DNA from 3 places in the Desmospora activa DSM 45169 genome. Region 2 is predicted to be linked to each of the others. Evidence: riboswitches for the same ligand, from Rfam matches in the RefSeq annotation. Region 2 holds a riboswitch; each other region holds the start of a gene.

Region 1 (9,849 bases), on a different contig from region 2:
TTTCCACGCAGATAGGTACCCGGTTCAATCACCGTATCGGCGCCAACGACCACATCGGCTTCGATAAAGGTCGATACGGGATCGACCACCGTCACTCCATCCATCATCAGCTGTTCCAGGATGCGGCGACGCATGGTTTGTTCCGCTTGGGCCAGTTGGACACGATTGTTGATCCCTTGTGCCTCTTCAAAGTCGTCCATCTGGCGCGCACCGATCACTTCCCCGTCGGCATGCAACACACGGATAACATCGGGAAGATAGTATTCTCCTTGCGCATTATCGTTGTCCACTTGCGAAAGCGCCTTCCACAATTTCCGATTGTCAAAGCAAAACGTGCCCGTATTCACTTCAGTGATCTCCCGTTCGGCAGGGGTGGCATCTTTGTGTTCCACCACACCGACCACATTCTCATCCTTCCACCGAATAATGCGGCCATAGCCGCTGGGATCCGGTAGCTCCGCCGTCAAAATGGTTGCAGCTGAGCGGCCTTCCCGATGGGCTTGAACCAGATTGGAGAGCGTCTCCGCCGTAAATAGAGGATGATCGCCGTTCAGCACCAGGGTGATTCCTTCCTTATTAGATAAAAACGATTCCGCTTGCATCACTGCATGGGCTGTGCCCAGCTGCTCATCCTGGGGGGCGAATTTCACCCGGTTACCGAGGTGGGACTGAACCGCTTCGGCATCATGGCCGACGATAACTACTATATCCGCCGTCCCGATCGCTTCCAACGTGTCGATAATATGATCGATGATAGGCTTTCCGCATACCGGATGCAGTACTTTGTGCTTCCGGGATTTCATCCGTGTTCCCTTCCCCGCGGCCAAAACGACAGCATACAATTTTTCCATGGTGTGAAGCACCCCCGCTGTTCCTCGTATCCCATCATCCCTTATTCGTAAAATTATCGGATAGGACACTAGCAAAAACTCCACAACCGACTATATCCCAAAGCTTGGTGGAATGCAAGAATGCCGAATACCAATGGGTTATCTCATCATCGAAATAGTAGAGAGAGATAGAGTGAATCCTGATAAAAACGGGGATCCCTGCCCTGGGGATCCCCGTTTGCTGCTTGTCTTCGTTGTACCTTGTCCCGGCATCGGACAAAGATCTCCCTTTTTTGCGAGAGTAAGGTGCACCTGCAACCCAACCTCGCCTTTGCAAAAAAAGGGTTAGGAAGCGTTTCCGCCCAAAGCGGAATCCAGTTCATCGTTTCCGACGCGGTGATATTCCTCCAATACGGCCATCTCAATCTTTTCACGCGAATCCGGTGAGATCGGGTGAGCGATATCCCGAAATTCACCATCCGGTCTCCGTTTACTCGGCATGGCCACAAACATGCCGTTGTTTCCGTCAATCACCCGAATGTCATGAACAACAAATTCCTCGTCGATGGTTATGGAAGCGATGGCGCGCATACGCCCCTCCCGGCTCACTCGTCGCAAACGCACATCCGTAATTTCCAACCTGCTTCACCACCCATTTCCAGAGATGATGTCACTTCTTCTATTCCACATGGGTGGTGAATCTCCTTCCACATGTTCCCCTTTTTTCGGATTTTTTCATTTCTTTTTGGCGATTGCTTCGATTTCCACCCGAACTCCTTTTGGAAGAGCGGCCACCTGAACACAGGAGCGAGCAGGTTGATGTGTGCCAAAAAATGATCCATACACTTCATTTACCGTTTGAAAATCATCCATATCCACCAAAAATATGGTGGTTTTTACGACGTGATCCAGATCAGAGCCCGCTGCTTCCAAAACAGCGGAAACATTTTTCATCACTTGTTCCGTTTCTGTCCGGATATCCCCTTTCACCAGCTCACCGGCAGGGGTTAGCGGGATTTGCCCTGAGGTGAAAATTAACCCTTCCATCGCAATCGCTTGGCTGTACGGCCCGATCGCCTGTGGAGCTTGCTCTGTTTTAATCGTCTCCATCACAATCACTCCCATTAAATAAAGTCCCCGCTTTAACCGCAATCCGCCGTTCCCTCACATCCACTTCATCCACTGTAGCTAAGGAAAGATAATCGTCGACCAATCGTTCTTCCGCCCGGCTATCCGCCATCACGCCGACACCGACTACTTCCGCGTGAAACTCTTGCAATAAATCAAACATACCCCGGACGGTTCCACCCGCTTTCATAAAATCATCGATGATCAGCGCACTCGACCCTTCCGGCAGGCTACGTCGGGAAAGGGAGAGGGTTCCCAAGCGTTTGCTGGAGCCAGAGACGGTGTTAATGGTAACAACGGAGCCCTCGGTGATGCGGCTATCCCGTCGCACGATGGCCACTGGCACCCCCAATTGACCCGCTGTCGCATAAGCCAGGGGAATCCCTTTGGTTTCGACGGTCACCACTGCATCCACTTGCCGATCATAAAAAACAGAGGCAAATAGGCGCCCAATATCCCGCACCAGTTTTGTATCGCCCAATAGATCTGACAGATACAAATAGCCTCCGGGAAGGATGCGGGACGGCAATCGCAATTGCTCACAGATCTGTTGTGATAGCTTCAGGGCATTCTCATGGGAAACGCGAGGAATAAAGCGAATGCCTCCCGTCGCGCCGGAGACGGTTTGCAACATGCCCTCTCCCTCTTCCCGGAACACCTCATGAATAATGGCCAAATCCTCACTGATGGAGGACTTGGCCGCTTGATAGCGCTCAGCAAAGGTGCTGAGAGGGATGAGGCGATGCGGTTGGCTCAACAGCTGCTGGGTCATATCGACCAGCCGTGCGCTCCGCTTCCACTTTTTCATCCAAAGCCCCCCGAAATCCGAATGGTTTGCGAAAAATATATCATTTTGTACGGATTTTATCAAGTAAAGGAGCTTCCAACCCTCCCAGCATCCGCACCGCGTACACCTGTCGGCAAAATCCGCGTAAGCCGTTTACCACCCTGCGCGCCAAGGATTCACGGCTAACCAAGCCAAACACCGTCGGCCCGCTTCCGGACATTAACACCCCTTCTGCGCCAAAGGTGTCCATCCGCTCTTTTAGTTTGCCCACCTGAGGATACGTAGACAGGGTAACCTGCTCCAACACATTGGACAAGTTGGCACAAACCCCTGTAAAATCACGGTGCTCCAATGCGTTTACCATCGCATCCAGATTGGGTTGATCCCGTTTTTCGGCTAAATCCAAAGCACCGAATACTTCCGCCGTCGACACTCCGTGTTGCGGTTTGGCCAACACCACCCAGCAAGGAGGTGGAGGAGCAATCGGGGTTAAATGCTCTCCCCGCCCCCGGGCGATCGCGGTTCCCCCTTTTACGCAAAAAGGGACATCCGATCCCAACTCCAACCCTAATTGCGCCAGTTCTTCCGTTGACAAACCAAGATTCCACATTTTGTTTAAGCCCTTCAGCGTAGCGGCAGCATCGCTGCTCCCCCCGGCCAATCCCGCTGCTACCGGGATTTCTTTGTGGATCAAAATTCGCACACCTTTCTTTACAGAAAAGCGTTGTTGAAGCAAGGCGGCAGCGCGATACGCCAGATTTCGATCATCAAAAGGAATAAAACCGGAGGTGCTTTCCAGCTGAATCCCTCCGGAAATCTCAGTCAGGTCAATGCGATCCGCCAAGTCGATAGTGGTCATCACCATTTCTAATTCGTGGTATCCATCCGGTCTTTTATGTAGAACATCCAGTGTTAAATTAATTTTTGCCGGTGCTTTTACGGAGATATCCAACGCTTGCCCCCCTGTCTGCCACCCGTGGTCCCTTCTCCATTTTCCTGATTCTCTTTTCCTGAGCGGGAAAAGCTGGCTTTACTATTGTAACATGTGCCCATCCCCCGTAAAAGCGGAACCGGTGAGAGCAATGGATCGATCCCGAGGTTTTTGATAAACCAATCGCGGGGCAGTCGGAGGTTATCCACTTCCGCTCCATGCACTCCAAAGCACAAGTCTCACCTCAGTCGCCTCGCTCCCACCAAAAAAGACCGGGGTAGTATACCCCGGTCAGCCTGTGTCTTCATTCCCGTTCGGCCATGCGTTCCTCGGCCAGCTGAATTGCCCGTTTCACCATGTTACCGGCGTCCCGTGCTTTGATTCCGCCCCAGCCTTCACGTTGAACAACATCATAAAAACCCAGTTCTTTGGCCAATTCGACTTTCATGGCTTCCGACATGACACCGCGTCGCGCCAAGTGGAATTCCCCCTTTGTTCAAACACAGGCTATGCATAGTATGAAGCGTTCCCGTCGCGGATATCCACAGTACCTTCGTCGATATCCGCTGAGCAGCACAGCACAGGCACTTCGCTTTCAAAAATTCTTTCTGTTACAGCTCATCAAAGCCGTTGGCATCGGATACTTTGGTGTATTGACGAGATTTGCCTTCAAAGAAATCCTGTTTGCCGCTATTGACATCCTCATAGGCGACAATCCAGCGCATCGGGTTTTGGCGGTAACCGGGGAAAGGCGGTTCCGCTCCCAGTTCCCTCACGCGCTTGTTGGTCATAAAACGAATGTAATCCTCCAGCTCTTTGGGACCGATGCCGGGAAAACGATCGCCCAGGATATATTGGCCCCATTTGATCTCCAATTCCGCCGCCTGGCGAAAGGTCTCACTGACGAAGGTGCGGGTCTCTTCCGTATCCAATTCCGGGTGCTCCGCCAGCAACTCTTTAAAAATCTGTACAAACAGGCGCACATGTAGCTGTTCATCCCGGTTGATGTAGTTGATCATGGTGGAGGTGGCCACCATTTTCTGGTTACGGGCCAAATTATAGAAAAAGGCAAAACCGGAATAGAAGTTGAGGCCTTCCAAGATGACGTCATACACAATTGATTCCAACAGGGTGCGGGGAGTGGGGTTGTCCACAAATTCGTCATAGCCCTTGACGATAAAATCGTTCCGCTCCCGCAACACCGCATCGGTCTTCCAATACTCAAAGATCTCGTCTTGCTCCTGCTTATTCACCAGGGAGGACAATACATAGGAGTAGGATTGGTTGTGAACGACCTCCTGGAAGGAGAGAACCGCCATCAGCGCCGATAAGCTAGAATCTGTTAAATAATCGGCCACCCGCGAAGAGTAGTCGGTTTGAATCGAATCGAGAAAAGCCAACAATCCGATGATGCGTTTAAAGGCAAAACGCTCATCGTCGCTCAGGTCTTTCCACTGCCTTACATCTTCAGCCATGTTGATTTCAAAGGGAGTCCAAAAATGGGCCAGCATATTTTTGTACAACGGATAGGCCCAAGGGAAACGACAGTCGTCCCAGTTGAGCACATTGGAGGAGCGTCCCCCCACAATGCCGGTACTGGCGTTGGGAGCTGTTACATCGTACAGTTTTCGTTTTGGCAAATGTACTTCCATCGTTTTTTCTCCTTTCTTAGGATGAGCAGCTTTCACAATCCTCATAGTCCGACGAAGTGGAACGGGTGTAATACGTCGTCTTCACACCGGATTGCCAGGCAAACAGATGAAGCTCCAACAATTTCTTCGCTTTGATGTCGTTTTTGACATACAGGTTAAAGGATTGGGATTGATCGATATGACGCTGACGAGCCACCAGTTGGCGAATGCTCCAACGGGGGTCGATTTCATAAGCGGATTTATAGATCCAGGCCGTTTGTGGATTGAGATCGGGTGCGGTTACCGGAATCTTATAGTTTTTCTTCTCTTCGCTGTATGCCTGGCGGAACACCGGATCGATGGAGGCCGTGCTGCCAGCGATAACCGAGGTGCTGGCGTTGGGGGCAACCGCCAGTAGATAGCCGTTGCGCAAACCATGCTCATGAACGTCATCCGCCAATTGACGCCAACGGGGGTTGGTATAATCGCGCCGTTCAAACCAAGCTCCCGAATCCCACTCACTGCCTGCAAACAACGGATACGATCCTTTTTCCTGCGCCAGCTCCATGGAGGAGCGAATCGTCAGGTACGCGATCTCTTCATACAATTCGTCCGCCAATTGGATCGCCTCGTCCGACTCCCACGGAATCCCTTTAAGGGCTAGCAGATGATGCCAACCAAAGGTACCCAATCCCACTGCACGGTAGCGTTGGTTGGTGCGGCTGGCTTGCAGCACTTCAATCTGATTTAAGTCGATCACATTGTCCAACATCCGCACCTGAATCGGAATCAACCGCTCCAATACTCCATCCGGCACCGCCCGGCCAAGATTGACCGACGACAAATTGCAGACGACAAAATCGCCGGGCTCCTTGGTGATCACGATCTTTCCGTCTTCCAGCTGCTCTTCGATCACCACCGTTGGGGACTGGTTTTGGGTGATCTCGGTGCACAGATTAGAGGAATAAATCATGCCCTGATGTTTATTGGGATTTTCGCGGTTGACTTCATCCCGGTAAAACAGATATGGTGTTCCCGTTTCCAGCTGGGAAATCAGAATCCGCTTCATCACTTCAATCGCCGGCACTTTTTGCTTGGAGAGTCCAGGGTGGTTGACACAAGCCGCATAGCGTTGGCGGAAGGTTCCCTCTCCCCGCTTTTCATCGAAACTATCCTCCAAGGACCAGCCCATCACTTGCCGCACTTCATGAGGGTCAAACAGATACCAATCCCCGCGCTCCTCCACCGTTTCCATAAACAGATCGGGAATACAAACACCGGTAAAGAGATCATGGGTACGCAGGCGTTCATCCCCGTTGTTCAGTTTGGCGTCCAGGAAAGAGAAGATATCCCGATGCCACACATCCAGATAAACAGCGATGGAACCCTGCCGCTGCCCCAGCTGATCCACACTGACCGCCGTGTTGTTCAACTGTTTCATCCAAGGGAGCACACCGGAGGAGATTCCTTTAAAGCCGCGAATATCGCTGCCACGGGCACGGATTTTGCCCAGATAAACCCCCAATCCGCCTCCGCCTTTGGACAAGGTAGCCACATCGGTATTGGTATCGTAAATGCCGCGCAACGAATCATCGACGGTATCGATAAAGCAGGAAGACAGCTGACCAAAGGTTTTGCCGGCGTTGGCCAGGGTGGGAGTGGCGACAGTCATATAAAGATTGCTTAAGGCCCAATACGCTTCCCGCACCCGCTCCGCTCGCTCACGCTCCGGTTCATGTACCATCAACACCATCGCGATCACCATCAACCGTTCTTGTGGCAGTTCCATCACCGCTCCATCGTGGGAGCGGGCCAAATATCGATCCGCCAAAGTACGTAACCCTATATATGTAAACAGCTGGTCCTTTTCCGGTCGAATCTCCCGGCCAAAGCGGTCAATCTCCTCCCTGGAGTATTTCTCCATCAACACGGGTGAGTAAATCCCCTTCTCTGTCAACTGGTGGATCATTTCCGCAAACGGCCCATAGGTGCTGTCTACGGACTCATATCCGCGGTTGCTGGCCGCCTGTCGATAGAGATAACCGACAAATAGACGAGAGGCCACATAGGTCCAGTCAGGCGTTTCTCGTCCAATCTCCTCCAATGCGTGCAGGATCAACCGTTGTGTCCAATCTTCCTGCTCCAAATCTTGTAAAGCCAGCCGTTCTGCCTTTTCCATAAATGCATCGGCTGCCAACGCGGGAAAATCGCCTAAAATACGGCGAACCTCCTCTAATCGCGCCTGTGCCGTCTCTTCTGTCACCGATAATGTCGCCATACGGCAGACCACCTTTCAGCATAAAATCCCAGGCCAATAAAAAAACCCTTGCCGGGGCGAGAGGATAAACGACCGTGATGAAAGAGGCATCCCTCCTGCCCAAAGACAGAAAGCTGCCGCAAGACCACTATATCTTAGTGGCTCTCATCGCTGTCGTTCCCATTCTCAATCCCCGAAGAATGAAAAGCGCGAGTGGGAGGGGTAGGTCTACTGGCTTATGCATCCTTCTACACCGAGCCTTCCCACACCCTTGATCGCTTGATCGATAGGTGCAGTGGCACATTCGGTTCGTCCGCAATAACAGTTGCGAGGACAGCCCCGGATTTACACCGGGTTCCCTTTTCGCCCCGAGGGCACCCACTTCCACAATATATAGTGTTTTATCATCGTGATATCACCAAGATGTATGGTACTATCCTATCTCATTTTTTTGGACAACGCAATAAAAAAATCCGAGCCTATTATCGGTTCGGATTACGAATAAGAACGAATAGAACACATTACTGTGTTCTATTGCGGGTTTTTCACATATTTGACAGGAATTTGACCCTCATCTTGAAATACGGTCAGCTCCACCGTCTCCGTCAGGATATCGGCATAGCTGTATGAGACTCGTTCAAAAGAGTGTTGTTCTTCGTCCAATTTGACAATAAACACGGAGGGGTAAGTCTCTTCCAATACTCCGCTTCGTTCAATGGTCTTTCGACGTCCGCTGTTGGCTTTGAGACGAATTTTTTGTCCGATGTAACCTTCCAACGTCCGTTTTATCTCAGATAGTGCATTCCTACCCATTACAATCGACCACCTCACTCAGGTACTATTGTACCACGGGAGGTTAACTTTGTCAAAAGTTGAATTATAGCAGTGAGACAACCCAGCTGTCAACGGGTTTTTTTGCCGAAATACGGCGGAATAACCGCTGTATAATTAAGGCAAGTTTATTACATTTTCGTAAGGAAGGGTTTATAAGTCTCTATGCTCTCATTTTGTAAAGCGGTCAGCCACTGAACTGGCGGCATAGGCATCCGGCTTAATCTTGGCCGTATAGCCCACCGCGGTAACCCATCCGACCACTTCCTGAATCAATTTGCGCGTTTCCCCTTTACGCCCCACATCCAGATGGATTTCTACCGGTAACTCCATCGAAGCGCCCACAAATCCCTTTTCCTTCAATCGGTCCATACATGCCAGACTGTATTCTGTCTCTTTATAGATGCGATAACGCAAATCCAGGATGGGTCGGCTGCGCTGCTTGGCGTAAAAGAAAAGCGCTCCTTTTCCCACCCGATGCACAATGATGGCCGTAACAAATAGCGTGCCACGATGGCTGGTTTGCGAATCGGTCCCTATCACCATTTTATATTGGGCAGATCGGTCTCCTTCGATGAAAGCATAGATGGCAGCGATCATCTCATCCAGTCCAATCCGTCCTTTTCGCGGATGGATAAAGTTCATCGGTTCCCTCCAGGATGGCCCCTGCGTTCCAGTTGCCAGTTCTATCCTGCTTATGATATACGGGGAAACACTTGTTCATCCAAGCGGTTGGCTAAACGGGCGAATTCTTCCAGTGACAAGGTCTCCCCTCGACGCTGTGGATCGATGCCTGACGCAGTCATGGCCTCTATCAGTGGTGCTTTTTCCCGACGGTTGGACAAAAGAGAGGACAAGGCATTGGAAAGCGTTTTGCGCCGTTGGTTGAAGGCAGCACGTATGATGCGGAAAAACAGCTCCTCGTTATTTACCTGGACCGGAGGGCGGTGACGCACTTTTAGTCGTATAACAGCTGAATCCACCTGCGGTCGGGGAACAAAAACATGGGACGGTACGCGACACACCCACTCCGGTTCCGTATAATAGCGAACCGCAACTGTAATCGATCCGTACGCCTTTGTTCCCGGTTCCGCCGTCAGCCGTTCCGCCACTTCCTTTTGGATCATCACAACGATATTGTTTAAGGGCAGTTTCTGCTCCAACAGCCGCATCAAAATCGGTGAAGTGATGTAATAGGGAAGATTGGCCACAACACTAGGGCGAGTCCCTTCCCCCAACTCGTCCCGAATGAGGGCCGCCAAATCCACTTTCAGCGCATCGCCGTGCACAATGGAAACATGGGCTTGGTCGACAAACAGTTCTTGTAACACAGGCACCAAGCGTTGATCCAGCTCCACCGCCACCACGCGAGTCGCTTCCATCGCCAATCGCTGTGTCAGGGCGCCAATCCCCGGCCCGATTTCCAACACCCCGGAGCTGTGATTCAATTCTGC
Region 2 (9,849 bases):
CGATTCACTCTTTCGCCCGGGAAGGTCATTGGGCCCTGTCCGCTGTCACCTATGTCGCCTTCAATCTGGCGATGTCGCAAGCGGTGCTGGTTCCTTTGGGCGGCGAGATCAAAGATGTAAAGACATTGCGGATGGGTGGTTTGATGGGAGGCGTTGGACTGGGTGTGATGCTCCTTTCCTGCAACTTTGCCCTTTCTTTGAAAACACCGATGGTCTTGGGAATGGAAATCCCGATTGCCCTTGTTATCGCCACGCTGGGGGAAGGGATGAAGTATTTCTTTCTCGCGGTGATGTGGGGGGAGATCTTTACCACCTTGATCGGAAATGTCTACGGATTGGCGGCCCACTTTGAGCAGCGGGTTTCACTTAGCCTTCATTCATTGATGGGAGCGATCTTTATCTTGGGGTACCTGTGTTCCTTGATCGGATTTCCGGTATTAGTGGGGAAAATTTATCCCTTGTTCGGCGTACTGGGGATGGCGGTGTTGGTGTTGTTGGCATGGCGACGCTATCCGCAGTATCCATAAAAGATGCGAAAAGTGAGTATCCTGCCCTACAATAGAAAAAAGGTTCATAATTGAGGAGGGAATATGATGGATATCAACCAAGCGATTCGAACCCGCCGCAGTGTAGGAAAAGTGGCTGCGGAAATGCCTGATCGTTCTTTGATTGAGAAAGTGTTGGAGGCGGCGAGATGGGCACCCAACCACCATATGACCCAGCCGTGGAAATATTTTGTCTTGAGTGGAAACGCTCGTAATCGGCTGGGTGAGGTGATGGCGGAGATCAAGGCGGAAGGAATGACGGAGGATGAGCGGGTGGAAGCCGCAAGCCAGCTGGAGAGGGAAAGGGAAAAGCCTTTGCGCGCTCCCGTCATTATTGCCGCTGCCGTCTCGCCATCGGCAGACTCCAGAGTAGAGGAGATTGAGGAGATCTGTGCGGTGGCCGCCGGCGTTCAGAATGCCTTGTTGACAGCCCATGCGTTGGGCCTGGGTGCCATTTGGCGCACAGGCAAGCCCACATATTCTCCTAAGATGAAAGCCTTTTTCGATTTATCAGAACGGGAAACCTTGCTCGGGTTTCTCTATATCGGCCATCCCGCGATATTGCCCAAGGAGCGTCCCCGGTTACCGATTGCCGAAAAGGTGACTTGGTTGGAAAGTTGATCGATCAAAGCGATTAGATGCGGAGAGGGGGGCAGATATGACTCTGATTCTCGTGATTGTCATTGCCTACTTGATTGGTTCATTGCCGGTCACTTACCTGTGGGAGTGGAACCGATCCCGCCTACGACGAATGCTTTCTTCCAGCCATCAACAAAACGTACAATTCCCGCTCGTTTTTCTAGGAGCCCAGGTGGGCAAAGGGGTGGTAGCCGCCGTAGTCGGCCTGTTGTTGGCCGGTTGGATTGGTGCGGCTGTCGCTTCCATCGCCGCTGTGATCGGAGATGTATTTTCCGTTTTTCGCCGTTTTTCAGGTGGGGATGGTGCGGCGGTTGCTGCCGGTTCCCTGCTGGTGCTCAGTCCACCCTTGATTTTGCTGGGATTTCTCATCTATGGACTCAGCTTGCTCATTACCCGCTACTTTTCATTGTCCACGATGGTGACGGCAGTAATGGTGATGGTACTGGCTTTGGTGCTGTTTCCGCAACTGTATGTGATTTTAGTCGTTTTTGCCGCCGGAGGCTTGATTCTGTATCGGCATTGGGGGGATTTAAATCGTTGGAAGCGGGGCTTGGAGATCCCTTTTCGTTGGAAATGGTTTCGTTGACGACAGTGGCAAAATTGTGAAATCCACTGGGCAAGGGTACACCCTTTCGGTACAATGAAAGGCGAATCTTAAGCTTACCGATGGGGGAACGTTAGCATGAAACTGGTGGGAAGCTTGCGGGCATTGCAGCATAAACCAACTGCTCCCGTATCGTATTTCTTTCGTCTGGGTGATCAGGTTACACCGATCAATGATGTAGTCGGAAAAAGAATTCGGATTCAATATCAGGGTGAGATCCACTGTATCCACTGCGGCCGTAAAATAAAAAAGACTTATAATGCCGGTTCCTGCTATCCTTGTTTTCGCGCATTGCCTGAAAATGATCTCTGTATCGTCAAACCGCAACAATGTCATTATCATCAGGGCACCTGTCGCGACAATGCATTTGCGGAAGCCCATTGCCTTCAACCCCATATCGTTTATCTGGCGCTCAGCAGTGATGTTAAGGTGGGAATCACCCGGAAGATCCGTACCATTGAGCGTTGGGTAGATCAGGGGGCTGTTGCCGCCTTGCCGATCGCAGAGGTACCCACACGGAAAGATGCTGGGGAATTGGAAGTCCATCTGTCCCAGTATGTCTCAGATAAGACCAATTGGCGCCGTATGCTGAAAAACGAAATCACCTACCGCAACTTGACAGATGTAAAAGAAGAATTACATAAGTATGTTCCGGAAAAGTATCAACCGTATCTATTGAATGACGCAACAGTTACTCATTTTGCTTATCCCCATATCTCCGTCCCGGAAAAAATTGCGGCATGGAATTTGGACAAGCATGCGGAAGTGGATGGTACATTGATCGGAATCAAAGGGCAATATCTGATTCTGGATACAGGTGTACTAAATGTGCGGAAATTTTGCGGATATACAGTCGCTTTGATGTTTGAGTAATCGTTGCTTCTGTTTCATTAGGCTACAAAAAATATGTTTTACTGAAACATCCATAAAGCAAATCTCGTTTTGTCAAGTGAAACGCTGAAGTGCTTATTAACAAGCTGATCAAAGTGAAAAAACGAAAAAAGATGGAATGGCTTTCATTTTTTGATGCTATTGTGATTGACATACATTTTTAAATTGGATATAATAATAGCAACACCTTAACAATTGCGATTCCTTCCTATTATTCGATAAAAAGAGTTTGACCCCCTTGAGACGAAAAGACCGGCCAGCTGGCCGGTCTTTTCGTTGCCGCAAAAAAGATGCTGTTCATACTTTTAGCGAGATTAGAGTTTTTGTAAAAAGGAGACGGTGTGCCTCACTGCTTCCTCCAACTGTGGTGTAGTACCCTGAAAGGGATGAACCGCCCCAAATGTATGATTGGCTCCAGCGAGAAAATGAGTTTTGTGAGTGGGAATCGCTGCCGCCAGTCTCTTAGCCGTGTCGGGAGGAACGGAGAGATCGGCGTCCCCGTGTAAAATCAGCACCGGCTTTTCGTATCCCTTTAAGCGTTGCAACAGCTCATAGCGCTCCCGGTTTGCTTCGAGATCATCTAATACCTCCCGATCGATCGGCATATCCTGGCCGGTGCGGGCATTGGGAATAGTGGCCCGCCCTTCGCGACGGATGCGCTCTTTTAGTTCAGGAGAAAAGAGGTCGGGTCGGGCGATGCTGTTCCATAAGATGACTCGATCCACCTCGCGATGGTCAAGCGCAAACAACAAGCTGTTGGCTCCACCGCGACTGTGTCCCACCAACGCCAACCGTTGGGGATCGATCGCGTCGCTCTGGGGGAGTTCCTGCTGCTTGAGTGCTTGTAGGATACGGGCTAAATCTTCTTGTTCACGGCTGTAGGTGTTGTGGGCAAATCGGTCCAACTCGGTGAAGTTTTCCCCATCTGCACCGATGCCGTTCATAGAAAAATCAAAGGTGATAACGGCAAAACCGGCCTGTGCCAACGCTTCTGCGGCATAGGGGAAAAACCCCCAACGGCGAAAGCCTTTAAAACCATGACACAAAATCACGGTCGGCAATGGTTGGGTAGAAGGGGTTAGCCGCACCTCTCCTCGGATTACCCGTTCTTCCTGTGGCAGGCTTAAGTGAAAGGGATCGGTTTCTACTTCTGACAATCGATTCTCCTCCTCTCTCATGTCTATCAGGAAACGATAGCAAAAAACAAACGTGTTGATCAGGGAAGGATTTTTGAGACTGCGTGCTCTTACTGTTTCATTTGTGGAAGCCCCTGCTTGCTTTCCAGCGTACCTCCCGACTGCCGATTTGCCAAGTGGGTTTTTTGTTCCTCCTTTTCTTCCGAATTGAACATTTTCTGACAATCAGCTATAATGTAGCCACAAGTGGATAGGTGAAGGGTCTTTCGCTTACGGGCGGAAGTGAAAAGGGAAGCCGGTGCAAATCCGGCGCGGTCCCGCCACTGTCAATGGGAAGCGAAACCGCATACAGCCACTGTCCTTCAGGACGGGAAGGCGCGGTAAAGCGATGATCCATGAGCCAGGAGACCTGCCCTTCACCGGTACGCTTGCGATCTCCTTCGAGGTAAAGGAGAGCGCGGGACCTTGTTGTGGACATCGGTGTCCTCTGTTCAAGGAATGCCTGTGAAACCCTTTTGCCTCGGGCGAGCGGTTTTTTTATTTTGTCATCCAGAAGGGAATGGTTGGGAGATGTGGAGCCGTTTTCGTGTATTGGCCTTGGTGTTGACCTTGGCGATGGTTTGGAGCGTGGGCTGTCAGGCACCGTCTGCCGCCGACAAAGAAGGGGCGAAGCCGCAACAGACAGAGGTAGGGTTTCCGGTTACCCTGACGGATGATACGGATGCCGAAGTGAGTATCGACGATGAATCGCAGCGGATCGTGTCTCTGATTCCAAGCATGACCGAGACGGCATATGCCCTCGGATTGGGAGAGAAAGTAGTGGGAGTCACTACCAATGACGATTATCCCGAAGAGGTAAAAGAGGTAGAAAAGGTTGGCGATATGACGATCAATGTGGAAAAGGTAGCCGAGCTGAAGCCGGATCTGGTATTGGCCTCTCCAGTGAATGGACAGGAGACAATCGATAAACTACGGGAGTTGGGACTAACTGTTCTCAGCTATGAACCGCAGAATTTGAATGATGTTTTTCAGATGATCCACAATGTGGGACAGGCAACCGGAGCGATGGAGCAAGCGGAAAAAGTGATATCTGACATGAAAAAGGAGAAGGAACTGGCGGAACGAGTAGCGGCAACGGTAAAGGATGACAAGGAGAGAGTGAAGGTGTGGATGGAAGTCTCCTCTGATTTGCATACTTCGGGAAAAGGCACGTTTATAGATGAATTGATCACCGCTGCCGGTGGAGAAAATGTAGCCGCTGACCATGAGGGATGGGACCCTGTCTCTTCAGAAACCGTGATCCAATGGAATCCGGATGTTATTCTCCTTACGCACGGGGATGAGAAGGCGGTTCAATCCCGTGGTGGTTGGCAGGAAATCGATGCCGTCAAACATGACCGTATCCAACGGGTAGATTCCAATCTGATCAGCCGTCCCGGCCCCCGGATCACCCAGGGTCTCCTGCAGATAGCGGAAGGGCTGTATCCAGAAGCATACGCTGAAGTCGCCAAATGATGATGGGGAGCCGTTGGAGCTTGCGTTTAGGATTATGGTTGCTGTCGTTGGCAGTGTTGTTGCTGCTTTCGATGGCTTTGGCCGTTTCGATTGGATCGGCTAATATTGGCATGCTTGATGCGTGGGCGGTCATGATCAAACCGGTGCGATCAGTGGAAACCGATGCGGTGACAGAAGCGATCATTCGCGAAATTCGTCTGCCCCGTGTCGTATTGGCGGCGGTGGTGGGGGCGGCATTGGCGACAGCGGGGGCCGTTTTCCAAGGTTTGTTGCGCAATCCCTTGGCTGATCCCTATATCCTAGGGGTCTCCTCGGGGGCAGCGGTAGGGGCGGCTATTGCCATCTTTACCGGATGGGGTGCCGCTTGGTTGGGGCGGTGGACGGTGCCGTTGTGGGCATTTGTACTGGCAGCGCTGGCACTCGTCTGTGTATTGAGCCTCGCTCGTGTCGGAAATACGATGCGCCGTGATACGCTGATTTTATCCGGAGTGGTGGTGCAAGCGTTTTTTGGTGCGATTCTTACCTATATGATCGCCACCGTATCCGCCCAGGAAATGCAGCGAATCCAGTACTGGTTAATGGGAAGTGTCGCTTTAAGGGATTGGAGTCATGCAATGGTCGTCGTTCCCTTTTTGACTGGAGGTCTCTTGCTCAGCTGGCTGCTGGCCCGTACGTTAAACTTATTGGCCTTGGGGGAACGGTCCGCCGCCCATGTGGGTGTACCGGTGGAGCGGGTACGACTGGTGTTGCTGGTAACCGCCACATTGATGACGGCGGCGGCGGTGGCGGTATCCGGTACAATCGGCTTTGTCGGGTTGATTATCCCCCATTTGCTCCGGATGCTGACGGGACCGGATCATCGGGTGTTGTTGCCGTTGTCCGCTTTGGGAGGAGCCGTTTTCCTGGTATGGGCGGATACCGGTGCACGCATGTTGATGGATCCGCGGGAGTTGCCGATTGGTGTCATTACCGCTTTTATCGGAGCACCGTTCTTTGCGTGGCTGCTACGGCGACACAGTCGGCACGGTTGGGAGGAATCCCCGCCACCATGACGAAGAGTGAAAGGAGTGAGCGGGATGCTGGAAGCGATTGGGGTAAGTAAACAGCGCCAGGGGCGAGAAGTGCTACGCAATGTAAATCTGACATTGCACGCCGGGGAAATGGTCGGCTTGATCGGCCCCAACGGCTGTGGGAAAACGACTCTGATCCGGCTTCTATGCGGGGAAGAGCCTCCTGATATGGGCCAGGTTCGCTTTCAGGGAAAAGAGATGGCTGCCTGGGGTCAACGGCAACGGGCTCGTCAGTTGGCGGTGCTTCCACAGGAAGGGTTGCCGCCGGTTCCGTTTACAGTGGAAGAAGTTGTCGCTATGGGACGTCATCCCCATCAGGGCTTTTGGCCCTGGACGGAGCGCCGGGATCGGGAGGTGGTGGAGCGGATTTTGCAGCAGACCGGGTTAGCACCTTGGCGCCACCGCTCCGTTCAGTGGTTGAGTGGCGGCGAGCGGCAGCAGGTGGCAATCGCCAAAGCGATGGCACAGGAACCGTCCTGTCTGTTGCTGGATGAACCCACCACTTATCTCGATATTGCTCATCAGTTGTCTATCCTGGATCATATCCAACGTTGGCAGCGGAAATGCGGATTGGCGGTGCTGGTTGTTTTTCACGACCTTAATCTAGCGGCTCAATATTGCGAGCGGCTGTTGTTGATGAAAAACGGGAAAGTAGTAATGGAAGGACGACCGGCAACGGTATTGCGTTCTTCCTTAATCGAGGATGTATATGGGGTAAAACCGATCATGATCTCGCATCCCACCACTGGCGTTCCGCAAGTACTGCTGCAAGCGCAAGGGGTGGAAAGTGCTTCTCACCTGAAGCAATCGGGTATGGGTTGAAGCTTGACGGGATGGGATTCTGGCTTGTACCCATTCCGGGATATTAGATTGTATATCAGGAGAGGTGGTTTTCGGGTGAAGCGAGACCTGGGAGCGAAGCGACTAAGGCGAGACTAGTGCTTTGGTGTGCAAGGCCCGATAGTTTACCCAACCATGATCAGAGAAGGAGGTGGTCTGGATGCGTCTCTATACTCGTACCGGTGACGCCGGTCAGACCAGCGTAGTGGGCGGGCGTGTCGACAAAGACGATATCCGGGTGGAAGCGTATGGCACCACGGACGAGGTAAACGCTTTTGTCAGCGAAGCCATCATACGAATGGACCCACAACGGCATGGCGATATGATTCGGGATTTGACCGAGATCCAACATGAACTATTTGACGTCGGCGGTGATTTGGCCCAAGCGGGCCGCAAACGGCAGTATAAAGTGTCGGCGGAGATGGTGGAGCACTTAGAGAAATGGATTGATCGCTACAATGAAGAGGCACCGGAGATTCAACGCTTTATCTTACCGGGTGGTTCTTCGCTCTCTTCCGCTCTTCATGTTTGCCGCGTCCTTACCCGCCGGGCCGAGCGTCGGGTTGTCAGCTTGGCAAAAGAGCAGGAGACCAATGACGAGGTACGGCGCTATCTCAACCGCCTCTCCGATTTTTTCTTTGCCGTTGCCCGTGCCGCCAATGCCCGCGATGGCGTGGATGATGTGGAGTATAAACGGGGCGGGCAAGTGTTTCGTTGAGAGCGTCTAACAGCGCACTCGTTTGTTCTGTGAGTTGAGCTGCTTAAAAGGAAGAGGGAACGATTCCGGTGTAGCACCCTTGGCACTAAAGCACAAGTCTCGCCACAGTCGCTTCACTCATGAGTATCATCAATTAAAGCCCACGAATACCTCGTGGGCTTTAATCCATTATGGAATGGTATACTAAAAAGGATTGTTTTTTGATTGAAGGAGGAAGTGTTGATGGCTCTACTTATGTACGAATATCCCCCCTGTGGAACGTGTCGCAAGGCGAAAAAATATCTGGAGGAGAACGATATTTCCTTTGAAACCCGCCATATCGTGGACAATTCTCCATCAAAGGAAGAGTTGGACCGGTTTGTGAAGCAAAGTGGCTTACCTCTCCAGAAGTTTTTTAACACCAGTGGTAAAAAATATCGTGAGCTTAATTTGAAAGAGAAGTTAAAAGGGATGAGCGATCAGGAGAAACTGGAGTTGTTAGCCTCCGACGGGATGTTGATCAAACGCCCCATCGTTACGGACGGGAAGAAGGCAACGGTTGGTTTTAATGAGAAGGTCTTCGATGAGGCTTGGGGATAAACCTGTCACCTTTTGTGTACAGGAGGAGGTTGAAAATGAATCTGCGTAAGCTGACAGAGGCGGATTTTCACTCGATCCATCCCCGCTTGGATGAATGGTGGGGCGGGCGGTTGATGTCCGCCATGCTTCCCCGCCTGTTTTTTGTGCATTTTTCTCATACTTCGTTTGTTATCGAAAAAAACAAAGGTGAAATCGCCGCCTTTTTGGTTGGTTTCTTTTCGCCGTCAGTGCCGGAGGAAGCCTATATCCACTTTGTTGGGGTCCACCCGGAATATCGAAAACAGGGGTTGGGAAGGCGGCTGTATCGTCGATTTTTTGAGAAGGCGCGACAGCACGAGCGTCGTACGATTCGTTGTGTCACTTCTCCGGTGAATCGGACTTCGATCGTGTATCATCGCCAGATGGGATTTCAGATCGTGGAGGGAGATTGCCAACAAGATGGGATTTCTATTCATACCGACTATGACGGCCCTGGAAACGACCGTGTGCTTTTCATAAAGGGGTTGGAGCAGGATTAACCTGCTTTGCGATCAACCTAAAGATCCTTATCAATCTCCCGCTTGACATGGCGCAATTCTGGGATGATCAAACGTCTCATCGCCAGGCGGACGGCGCCGCTGGAGCCTGGCATGGAGAAGATGGCGGTATCGTGGAAGACTCCGGCGATCGCACGGCTCAGAATGGCGGCGGAGCCGATGTCTTCCGCATAGCTAAGGTAGCGGAAGATTTCGCCGAATCCGGGCATCTCTTTATCCAGCAGCTCCCGTACCGCTTCCAGGGTGGTATCCCGTTTGGCGATGCCGGTTCCGCCGTTGAGCAATATCGCTTCTACCTCTGCTCGTGCCGCCCCTTCCTGGAGCAAAGCTTGGATCTGTTTATATTCATCCGGCACAATGCGGTGATCCACTACGCGGTAACCAGCCTCCTCCAGCAGCTCCCGTATTAACCCTCCACTTTTGTCAGTATCGCGGGTGCGGGTATCGGAGACGGTGACGATCATGCAGGCGACGGTGTCAGGCGCTTCACGACGATGTTGTTGGACAGACATGGGCTTTCCCCTTCCGATTTATTAGCCTTTTAAGAAACTAGGAAAAAAGCGGGGTGCTGATATGTGCGGACGGTTTACATTAACGGTTGGGCTCGGTGAGATTTTGGAACGGTTTCAAGCGGAAATGGCGGATGAGTGGGAGCATAAACCCCGTTTTAATGCGGCACCGACACAAATGTTGCCGGTTGTGCGCATGGATGAGGAGAGCGGAACCCGTACATTGACACTGATGCGCTGGGGCTTAATTCCACGCTGGGCGAAGGA
Region 3 (9,849 bases), 2.2 Mb from region 2:
TGTAAACCGCCTTGCTTCCATAAAGGGGCAAGGCGGAATCCCTTTAAGAAGTAATCGTCTTCTGCCACTGCTGGCGAATCGCTTGTGCCACCTGCACCATCTTTTGCAGGGAGGCTACTACTTCCTCTTCTCGTCGCGTTTTTAAGCCGCAGTCGGGATTGATCCAAAAAAGAGTAGGGGGCAGAACGCGCAATGCCCGCTCAACCGTCTGTAACATTTCCGCTTCTGTGGGGATGCGGGGGCTATGGATATCGTAGACGCCCAGTCCAATCCCTAAGGGATACGTTTTTTCCTCAAAGGCATGGATCAGCTCCCCGTGACTGCGCGAGGATTCAATGGAAATGACGTCGGCATCCAGCGTTTGAATCGCATCGATGATATCATGAAACTCGCTATAACACATATGAGTGTGGATTTGTGTTTGCGGTTGAACAGAAGAGGTGGCCAGACGGAATGCGCGTACCGCTTGATCCAGGTATGCCTTCCACTTGTGTTTCTTTAGGGGCAACCCTTCGCGCAATGCCGGTTCGTCCACCTGGATGATGGCGATCCCGCTGGACTCCAGTGCATCCACTTCCTGTCGCAAGGCATACCCGATTTGAAGAGCGACTTCGCTTTCCGGGAGATCATCACGCACAAAGGACCAACGGATCATGGTGGTGGGGCCGGTCAACATGCCTTTTACCTTTTTTTCTGTCAGCGATTGCGCATAGCTGCTCATCTCCGCCGTCATCGGTGCATGGAAAGCGACATCGCCGTGGATGATGGGTGGTTTAACACAACGGGAACCGTAGGATTGGACCCAACCGTGTTTCGTAAAGGAGAAGCCGGTCAATTTATCGCTAAAATACTCTACCATATCGGTTCGTTCAAATTCACCGTGAACCAGTACATCCAAGCCGATCTCTTCCTGAATGCCGATCCAACGAGCGGTCTCTTTTTGTACAAATTCACGGTAACGTTCCTCGGACCATTCGCCCGTTCGCCATTTTTTACGGGCGCGTCGCACCTCCGGGCTTTGCGGAAAACTGCCGATGGTTGTGGTGGGAAACAGCGGGAAGGAGTAGAATTTTTCCTGCTGTTCTTGTCGTTCGGCAAAGGGATGGCTGCGGGTAAAGGCTGTGGAAGTAAGGTTGGCGATCTCCTTCCGTATCTCAGGAATCCGGCGAAAAGAAGCCTGATCAAACGTTTCAATCGCAGCAGCGTTTTCTTGCAATACTTCGGCAACAACCGCTTGCCCGTGGAGGAATCCTTCTTTTAAAATGCTCAATTCATCCAATTTTTCATGGGCAAAGGCGATTACCCCGGCTAACTCTGATGGTAGCTCCTGCTCTTCTGCCGCATCTACCGGTACATGCAACAGGCTGCAAGAGGGTTGTAACATCCATGCGGCCGGAGAGACGATCTCCCGAATCTCCTCCAGCAGGTTGAGCTGTTTTTGCAAGGGTGTTTTCCAGATGTTACGGCCGTCGATCAAACCTAGCGCAAGTACTTTATCCTCGGGAAATCCATGCTTTTGGAGCGATGCCAGGTTTTCTTCCCGGCCGTACACCAGATCCAGCCCGATTCCGTGTACTGGTAAACGGATTAGATCGGAGTAAGCGGAGACGGAGTCAAAATAAGTTTGCACCAACAGGCGCAGCCCAGGAGCGGCATCCGCCAGTCGACTGTATGCGGTGTGTAACCATTCCATTTCAGCGGCGGTGACATCCGTTACGAAGGCGGGTTCATCCAGTTGAATCCAATCGGCGCCTGCTGCCTCTAATTCTTGCAGCACTTGGGCATACAGCGGAGTGAGGGTGTCCAAGAGCAAGCGGGAAAACTGATCAGGATGAAATCCCTTGGCCAGTTTTAAAAATGTAAACGGGCCTAGAATCACCGGTTTGGCGTTGATTCCCCAGCGTTTGGCTTCACGGAAAGCACGAAGCGGACGGTTTTCCAGCAAAGTGGGTACCATTTCCTCTTCCCATTCCGGAACGATGTAATGGTAGTTGGTATCAAACCATTTGGTCATTTCACATGCGACCGCTTTTTGATTCCCTCGGGCCATTGCAAAATAGGTGTCCAGGGAAACTGGACCTCCATCATGGCCAAAGCGCTTGGGGATCAGTCCAAACATGACCGCCGTATCCAACACATGGTCATAGTAGGTGAAGTCACCCACGGGTGGGAGATCAACCCCTTTTTCCACCTGTGTATGCAAGTATTCATGCCGGAGCGTTTTTATCCGCTCCTCCAACTCCGCTTGCTCGATTTTGCCGGACCAATGAGATTCCAGCGCTTTTTTCCATTCTCGCCGTTTTCCGATTCGCGGGTATCCGAGGTTACTGGTGTATACGTTTACCACAATCCATCGCCCCTTTCATCATTAAAAAAGCCATCTCCCAAGTACACACGCGGAGATGGCTGGATGCTTCTGTTCATGTGATTACTTCCCATGACAAATTCAAATGGGTTCAATCCCGTTCATCCAAACACCTCCCTATCAACCGTAGGTACCACTGGTGTTGTTGGGATAGGCAGGTCTCCTGGCTCCAGGTTCATCATCGGACGGCGCCTTCCCCATTCGTGATCCATGCAAATGAATGAGTGGCTGATATGCCGTCGGTTCCCCTGTTACAGTGGCGGGACCGCATCGGATTTTCACCGATTTCCCTTTTAAACGTTGGACTAATCCAACATACCTATCCCCGTGATATGAAATTATTTTAAAAGCTTACTATAAAGCGGAGGCGTGGTCAATTAGAATGTTTTCCAGAAACACTCGCGTCTGTTCCGACCGACGTAAGTTGTAGTCGCTGGATGGCGGCGATGGGTTCTCTTTAGCGCTTCACCTAAATGACATGGAATAACTCAAGAAAGACACGCAGCGCCAGAAAGGTAACCAGTAGCATAATCAAACCGTAGATGATATTTTGTCTGGAGTTGTTGACGGAATCCCCTAAGAAATCTTTCTTATTGCTGAGAAGCCAGATCAAGGCTGCCACCAGCGGTAACGCCAACCCGTTTAAGGCTTGTGCGGTGACGATGACGGCAATCGGCATCTCGTCAAACAGGGCGATAATCCCGACCGGTACCAAACTGGTCACCACCATGATGATACGACTGCGGAGTGCGGTGGCATCTTCCGGCCACCCAAATGCCTGGTTCATCAAAATGTAGGCCAAAGAGGCTTGATACAGACCGGAAGAAAAACCGGCCGCCCACAATCCCAAGGCAAACGATACCCCAGCAAACCGCCCCAAAAGCGGAGTTAGTTGCATCGCCATATCCTCGGCTCCGGTTATCTCAATCCCTTGTGGATGAATGACGGCACCGGCACAGATGATGATCGATCCGGTGATAAACGCAGTAATTACCATGTTAAAGCGGAGATCGAAGCGGGAGAGGGCAATTTCCCGAGAGGGGATGCGATCGGCTACGGTTGCGTATTTCTTTTTAAGAAAGGCGGATAGGCCCAATACAGTATTAGGGGGCAATGTGGTCGCCAACAGCGCGAGCACCATCCAGTAGTCTCCTCCCGGTATACGGAAGGAAAAGCCTTTGCTTACCAGATCACCGAGGCTGGGGCCGGATACAAAGCCGGTAATGACAAAAGCCACAACCATCAGGCCGATCAAAACCTTATTGATGTTTTCTAACAAGGTGTAAACTCCGAGCCAAGCGATAACCAATGCCGAAATCGCCATGGTCAAGGCCCATGCGGTGATCGTTATTTCTGGTATAAAATAATTGAGGGCCATAGCCGCGCCGGTAAAATTACCCGCTTGAAAAGCGACAGCTCCCGTGATTAGAGCGACCAATAAAAAACCGGAGGCCGGTTTTCCGACATGTTGACGCACTCCTTCCATTAAAGATGTACTTTTACGCAATGTGATGCGAATGGCGGGCTCCTGATAAAAATAGGAGACCACACATGCCAGAATCACAATCCAGAGCGCTTCATACCCATAAGTGGCTCCTGCCACCGAGGTGGTTGTAACGGTTCCCGGTCCAATGATGGCCGCAGCGATAATCACGCCTGGGCCAATCGCTTTTACATAGTCTTTAAATGTAAGTGTGGAAGAGGGCGTAATACGATCCTCTTTTGACGTCATGGCAAAATCCTCCTTTTGTCAGTAATCAATGAATCGAACAATAAACAGACCTGTACACCTATATTTTGGACAATAAAGAAGGATCACTTCCTTTGTTTTAAAAAATATGGAAAAAGAAATTGAGGGAAATGAACAGCTGTCGGTTAATGGCCGATTTTTTTCGGAATGGGACGCATACCGTCCACAATCGGATCTTTAAAACGTACGGCGGGAACAAGGGAGATTTGAGATATACATCGGCACCGCTGTTCCTGCTCAGTAATGGGGAAGCGAGATGCCGTTGGTTAATAACGCTTTTTCAAAGGTATAGCTGCATTCCAGCAGAAAGCCTACCATATCCTCATCCCATACGACAATAGATTAGTCATCTGTACAATCAACTCACCATTTTAGATGCGGTACTGGCCGACATCCGCCCATAATAGGCGGAATATTCATACTTTCAATTCATGAGACTCTGCAAAATATCGCCGCGACACTTCCTGGGACTGAACTTTGGAGATCAACTATTATGAAATCGGCTTAATGTGTGCAGAACGGATCGTATGGGTAGCTTTACGAGAAAATGTGAAAAGCGATGTCTACACCAGCTCCGCTGATCGCTTTTGACCAGTCTTTGCCGTTTGGGTGAAGAACATCGCTTCCTACCTGCAATATCGGTATTACTTTTCTTTATGGTTAAACATCTTTAAACTGTTGAGGTCAAACCAATACTTCCGCCACCGCCCCGCTCCAGTGCAACTACAAGCCTTTGTAACAGCTTATGCGGAAAAGGATGAAGCGAAGCTGAGAGAGTTGTTTACCGCTTTATCGCGTATCCAATGATTTATATCGACTTGATCATGCCGCCATCGACGAGAATGGAGCTTCCGGTCATATACGAGTTAGCATCGGACACTAGGAAAGTAACCACATTGGCAAACTCTTCCGGTGTCCCGTATCGTTTTAACGGGATCGCTTGCCGCGATTGTTTCTCGATCTGTTCGCGGTTGACACCGAGGCGATCGGCTTTCATCTGATCGAGAAAAGCGACGCGGTCGGTAGCGATCCGGCCGGGAGCGACGGTGTTGATCGTAATCCCGTATGGAGCCAGTTCTTCGGCCAGGGTTTTGGTTAATCCGACGATGCCTAAGCGAAAGGTATTGGATAACAGTAACCCCGGGATCGGCTGCTTGATCGAGGAGGAGGCGATATTGATAACTCGTCCGCCTTCTCGCTTTAAATCGGGGAGAACTTCACGAATGATACGAATATAGCTGAGTAAGTTTAACTCAAATGCTTTTTGCCAATCGTCATCGGAAAACTGATCAAAGGAACCGCCAGGAGGACCACCGGCATTATTGATTAAAATGTCGATTTTACCGAAGGTATCCCGTGTTTGTTGCACCAGGGATCGAATGTCATCCACTTTGGTAATATCGGCGGCATGATAAGCTACTTTTCCCGTGCCCATCGGTTGCAACTCAGCTTTCACAGACGCTAACTTTTCCTCGTTGCGGCTGGTCAACATCACATGGGCCCCTTCTCTTACCAATTGAGCGGCGATTGCTTTGCCCAATCCCTGACTGGATGCAACCACCAGAGCAACTTTATTTTGCAGATGAAGTTCCATCACACAAAACCTCCTCTTATCCGGAAATTTTCATGTCCTTTACATGATTGACCAGCTTCTCAAATCCGTCAATCTGACATTCCACAATATCGCCGTCACGAATCACCACTGCGCCTGGAGTTCCGGTAGAAATAATATCACCCGGCAGCAAGGTCATCACCTTGGAGTGAAAGGAGACGAGGGACCAAAGGCGAAAAGTCATGTTGGAGACGACGTTTTTACGGTGGAGGGCTCCATTGATCATGGTTGCCACTTCAAGTTTAAGAACATCGTCCACCTCATCGGGCGTAATCAGATGGGGACCAAAACTAAAAAAAGTATCAAAGCTTTTGGAACGGGTTAAGTAGCGCGGATTTTTCTGCAAAATATCTTCCGCCGTCATATCGATTATCGTCGTAAAGCCGGCGATCACGTCAGGAGCCTCTTCCTCGGATACATTTTTACACGCTTTGCCGATGATCAAGCCCAATTCCGCTTCCGCCGTCGTCCGTTCCGATTGCACTGGAATTTGAATCGTGTCATTAGGGCCGATGATGGCAGTGTCGGGCTTCATAAAGCTAGCTGGTTCCGTATTCGGTGCTTTTTCGCTTAGATCAGTCGCATGTTCCACATAATTGAGCCCGATTCCCCATATTTTGCGGGGATGACGGTAGAGAGGAGCGTATACCACTTGCGATAAAGGGATGATTCGATTGCGCAAGGGATGCATTAGGGATTCCCATTCTTGCTGAAACCATGTTTTTAATGACGGTAATTGCTCGAGGCGGATGATTTCAAATAAGGATGAAGGCCATGTGGTTCCCAGCTCTTCGTTTACAGCGGAAAGGGGGATGACACCTTCCGACAATACGATCGCCGCTAGTTCTTGCCCGTCTTTTTTAATGGTTGCAAGACGCATGCTTTCACGCTCCCACTTTTTCATAATAAGTTATAATGGTCAGATCTCCATAAGATAAATTGTATAACAATTTATCATAAAGTAATAGTTTCTGTAAATGGAATCGCGAATTGATGTCAAGTAAGATGACTTAAAAATTAGGGAGAACGTGTTTCACAGTCTTATCAAGAACGTGTTGACACTTTGCAGGCAGAAGGAATAAGATTTATCTAGAATTGCGTTTATTATCCAATTTTGAAGACGGATCATTGTTTGAAAGAAAATAAAACAGATCAGAAAAAGAGGGTAAGACGAATCAGCTAAAATGGGGGAGTTGACTGGATGTATGGGGAAGGGGTTTGGATTCTTTTAGCCTTGTACTGTGTCATTGGTGTAATTTATTGGAAAAAACAAGGGGAACCGACGTTGTTTGCGGCGATGGAAGAAGAGGAAGATCCTGAAGTTGAGAAATTGAGAGAGCAAGCCAAAATATTGGCCAGAACACGTGGGGAAAGATTTGTTTACATGGTTCTGGCGATCGGGTTCGTCTTGTTGTGGCCGCTTTTTCTGTATCAGGATGTGCAAGCCAAAATTCGCGAGTTGGTGAAGAAATAGCCGCCGTGAGGCGGTTTTTTATTGTAACCATTCATCGATTGAGGTGATCAAGATAAAACAACAAATCGTGGATGCTTTGACCCGAATGGAGAATGAAGAGGGTGTAACCATCCTATATGCGGCGGAATCGGGCAGTCGGGCGTGGGGGTTTGCTTCCGCAGACAGTGATTATGATGTTCGTTTTATATACAAACGACCGGTTCGGGATTATGTGCGCCTATCGGTGTCACGTGATGTGATTGAACGACCGATCGTCGATGATTTGGATGTGAACGGCTGGGATATAGTTAAAGCGTTACGGCTGTTTCGTAAATCCAATCCCTCCTTGATGGAATGGTTGTTTTCGCCGATCGTTTATGTGGAACGAGAAAATTTTGCGGATCAGTTGCGGCAGTGGACGAAAGAACATTATTCCCTTCATCGCCTTGCCCACCATTACCTCAATATGGCCAAAGGGAATTATCGTACCCACTTGGAGGGAAGAGCGGAAATCCAGCTGAAAAAATATCTGTATGTTTTGCGGCCGCTGCTGTGTATCCAGTGGGTGGAGCAGCGGGAAAGCGTACCTCCGACATCCATGTGGAAGGTGATGGAGGGGGTTGATCTACAACCTAAGGTATCCAGCAGTATTGTGGAACTGATTAACCGGAAACAACAAACGGGCGAAATGGGACAAAGTCCCCCGCAGCCTGTATTGGAACAATTTATCCAACAAGAAATAGAGAGAATATCCGGTGTTGTGGCCGATATACCAGACCGAAACCCATCAGATTTAGCCATTGACAACATGATCTGGAGGGAGCTAGGAGTATAAGTTTTTTATGATATAATAATGGTAGATTTCGTTAGAAGGGGTGTGATGCTAATGGTGCATACAAATCGTGTTAACAAATGCTACAAAACTTGTGAAAAACAAACGAAAGGTTGGGATCACACCCTTGATTACCGGGAAAAAAGTCCAATTGCGGCCGGTGTCGCTCGAAGATTATAAAAGAACGTATGACTGGAACAACGATGAGGAAACGGCGAAAATGGGAGTAGGAGATAGCTTATTTCGTCTTAGCCATGTTTCCTTAGAACAGCTTGAAGACGCTTATGAACAAGCGATTCTGAAACTGGATAAACGTGATACAGGGAGTTTTTCTATTTATACGCTTGGGGAAAAGGCGGAACATATCGGTGTAATCGGGTACCGTGAACTACACATTGTCTCACGACGTTGTACAGTTGGGATCGGGATTGGCGAAAAAGCGTACTGGGGCAAAGGCTATGGAACGGATGCCTTGAAAGCGCTCGTCCATTATTTGTTTCAGACGATGAATCTAAACCGTGTGCAGCTTGATACGTGGAGTGGAAACGTGCGAGCGATTCGCTCCTATGAAAAATGCGGGTTTGTTATTGAAGGACGATTGAGAAACGATGTCTATATCGACGGTCAGTATTATGATACCGTTGTAATGGGACTATTAAAAGAAGAGTTTCAATACTGATCAATGGGGCACCTTGAAAAAGGTGCTCTTTTTTATTCTACTATGCGAAATCCTATACGCACCCGTTATTAATCGACCGGCCTGTGTACAGGGCCCTCTTTCAACCCTAATGTAGCCAGTGGTCCGCGACCGGCGATCCGTGTCATAATGGTGGCGATTTCTTCAGGGGTGTGTTGCAGCCCGGTCTCGATCCAGTGCTGAATGATACCCAATTGGGTGGAGATGACAATCGTAATCAGATATTCACGCGGAACCAACATTCTCTCCTCCTCAGGCTGTGAGATTTCTAGTTTTTCTGTGACTCGTTCTCTCATAAACTGTTTCCATTTCAGCAGAAATGATGGGTCACCTTTTGGTCCGAAAAGCACTTTTAGAAAATCGGCTTGTTCCGCGATAAACTCCAGGATGGAAATCAATACGGGATAAGGTTTGTCCTTGGCACTAAAACGAATAAAATCATATAGGTTGATCTCCTGTGTTCGACTCCTTAAGGCGGTAAACAACTCTTCTTGCCATTGTTTCATCAAATCATCTACATCCCGATAATGTAAATAAAACGTCCCTCGGTTGATATCCGCGTGGTTGGTAAGATTACTGACTGTAACCCCCTTTACCCCTTTTTCTTCAATCAATTCCAGCAAGGCTTGGCGTAACAACTTTTTCGTTCTGATTTTTCTGCGATCTATTTTTTTCGACATGGAGATACGCCTCCCTATAACAATAACAGTGAAAAATTTCTTCGATATTGGACATTTGGGGTGTGATTGTTGATTAATCGGCAACATATGGGTTTTTGCTCATTGTTAAACCACTTGCCATTATTATAATGAACATAGAGACCATTAATCAACATGATGTATATTAAAATTGGTTTAAGAGATCTTTTTCGAAAACGGGTATTCATCTAAAAAAATACGGCGGTTCGGTCTCTTTAGAGTGAATATTTAAATTAGGAGGGCGCAAAATGAATGCTCATGTTTTGTTTTTTGATGAAGTGGATCGTTCCCGTCTGCTTGATGTCGGCGGGAAAGGTGCCAACCTGGGTGAACTGAGCAAAGCCGGTTTTTCTGTGCCCGAGGGATTTTGTGTAACGACAGCGGCGTATAAAGATTTTATCGCTACCAGTTCCGACATGGATGGTCTGTTGGATGAACTGTA

The links. Region 2 has a riboswitch for cobalamin ahead of C8J48_RS00285 (ABC transporter substrate-binding protein). Riboswitches for the same ligand answer to the same signal wherever they lie in the genome.
Region 1: another riboswitch for cobalamin. It lies ahead of C8J48_RS16985 (ribonucleoside-diphosphate reductase subunit alpha); the one in region 2 lies ahead of C8J48_RS00285 (ABC transporter substrate-binding protein).
Region 3: another riboswitch for cobalamin. It lies ahead of metE (5-methyltetrahydropteroyltriglutamate--homocysteine S-methyltransferase); the one in region 2 lies ahead of C8J48_RS00285 (ABC transporter substrate-binding protein).

What each region holds. Positions count from the first base shown of each region.
Region 1 covers NZ_PZZP01000003.1:177,890-187,738, forward strand. The annotation lists gene glmU (bifunctional UDP-N-acetylglucosamine diphosphorylase/glucosamine-1-phosphate N-acetyltransferase GlmU) at 1-851, opposite strand, end outside; gene spoVG (septation regulator SpoVG) at 1,176-1,469, opposite strand; gene C8J48_RS16955 (RidA family protein) at 1,566-1,940, opposite strand; gene purR (pur operon repressor) at 1,927-2,766, opposite strand; gene ispE (4-(cytidine 5'-diphospho)-2-C-methyl-D-erythritol kinase) at 2,807-3,697, opposite strand; gene C8J48_RS16975 (small, acid-soluble spore protein, alpha/beta type) at 3,981-4,136, opposite strand; gene C8J48_RS16980 (ribonucleotide-diphosphate reductase subunit beta) at 4,288-5,328, opposite strand; gene C8J48_RS16985 (ribonucleoside-diphosphate reductase subunit alpha) at 5,345-7,585, opposite strand; cobalamin riboswitch at 7,769-7,962, opposite strand; gene veg (biofilm formation stimulator Veg) at 8,096-8,377, opposite strand; gene C8J48_RS16995 (ribonuclease H-like YkuK family protein) at 8,567-9,040, opposite strand; gene rsmA (16S rRNA (adenine(1518)-N(6)/adenine(1519)-N(6))-dimethyltransferase RsmA) at 9,091-9,849, opposite strand, start outside.
Region 2 covers NZ_PZZP01000001.1:58,499-68,347, forward strand. The annotation lists gene C8J48_RS00260 (YkvI family membrane protein) at 1-527, shown strand, start outside; gene C8J48_RS00265 (nitroreductase family protein) at 594-1,166, shown strand; gene C8J48_RS00270 (glycerol-3-phosphate acyltransferase) at 1,204-1,770, shown strand; gene C8J48_RS00275 (DUF2797 domain-containing protein) at 1,867-2,661, shown strand; gene C8J48_RS00280 (alpha/beta hydrolase family protein) at 2,994-3,836, opposite strand; cobalamin riboswitch at 4,058-4,246, shown strand; gene C8J48_RS00285 (ABC transporter substrate-binding protein) at 4,281-5,330, shown strand; gene C8J48_RS00290 (FecCD family ABC transporter permease) at 5,351-6,382, shown strand; gene C8J48_RS00295 (heme ABC transporter ATP-binding protein) at 6,407-7,222, shown strand; gene C8J48_RS00300 (cob(I)yrinic acid a,c-diamide adenosyltransferase) at 7,401-7,958, shown strand; gene C8J48_RS00305 (arsenate reductase family protein) at 8,181-8,537, shown strand; gene C8J48_RS00310 (GNAT family N-acetyltransferase) at 8,573-9,055, shown strand; gene C8J48_RS00315 (MogA/MoaB family molybdenum cofactor biosynthesis protein) at 9,073-9,585, opposite strand; gene C8J48_RS00320 (SOS response-associated peptidase) at 9,647-9,849, shown strand, end outside.
Region 3 covers NZ_PZZP01000001.1:2,240,828-2,250,676, reverse strand. The annotation lists gene metE (5-methyltetrahydropteroyltriglutamate--homocysteine S-methyltransferase) at 44-2,347, opposite strand; cobalamin riboswitch at 2,502-2,703, opposite strand; gene C8J48_RS10915 (Nramp family divalent metal transporter) at 2,835-4,097, opposite strand; gene C8J48_RS10910 (SDR family oxidoreductase) at 4,924-5,709, opposite strand; gene C8J48_RS10905 (fumarylacetoacetate hydrolase family protein) at 5,726-6,607, opposite strand; gene C8J48_RS10900 (hypothetical protein) at 6,929-7,201, shown strand; gene C8J48_RS10895 (nucleotidyltransferase domain-containing protein) at 7,245-8,015, shown strand; gene C8J48_RS10890 (GNAT family N-acetyltransferase) at 8,140-8,691, shown strand; gene C8J48_RS10885 (TetR/AcrR family transcriptional regulator) at 8,760-9,389, opposite strand; gene C8J48_RS10880 (phosphoenolpyruvate synthase) at 9,656-9,849, shown strand, end outside.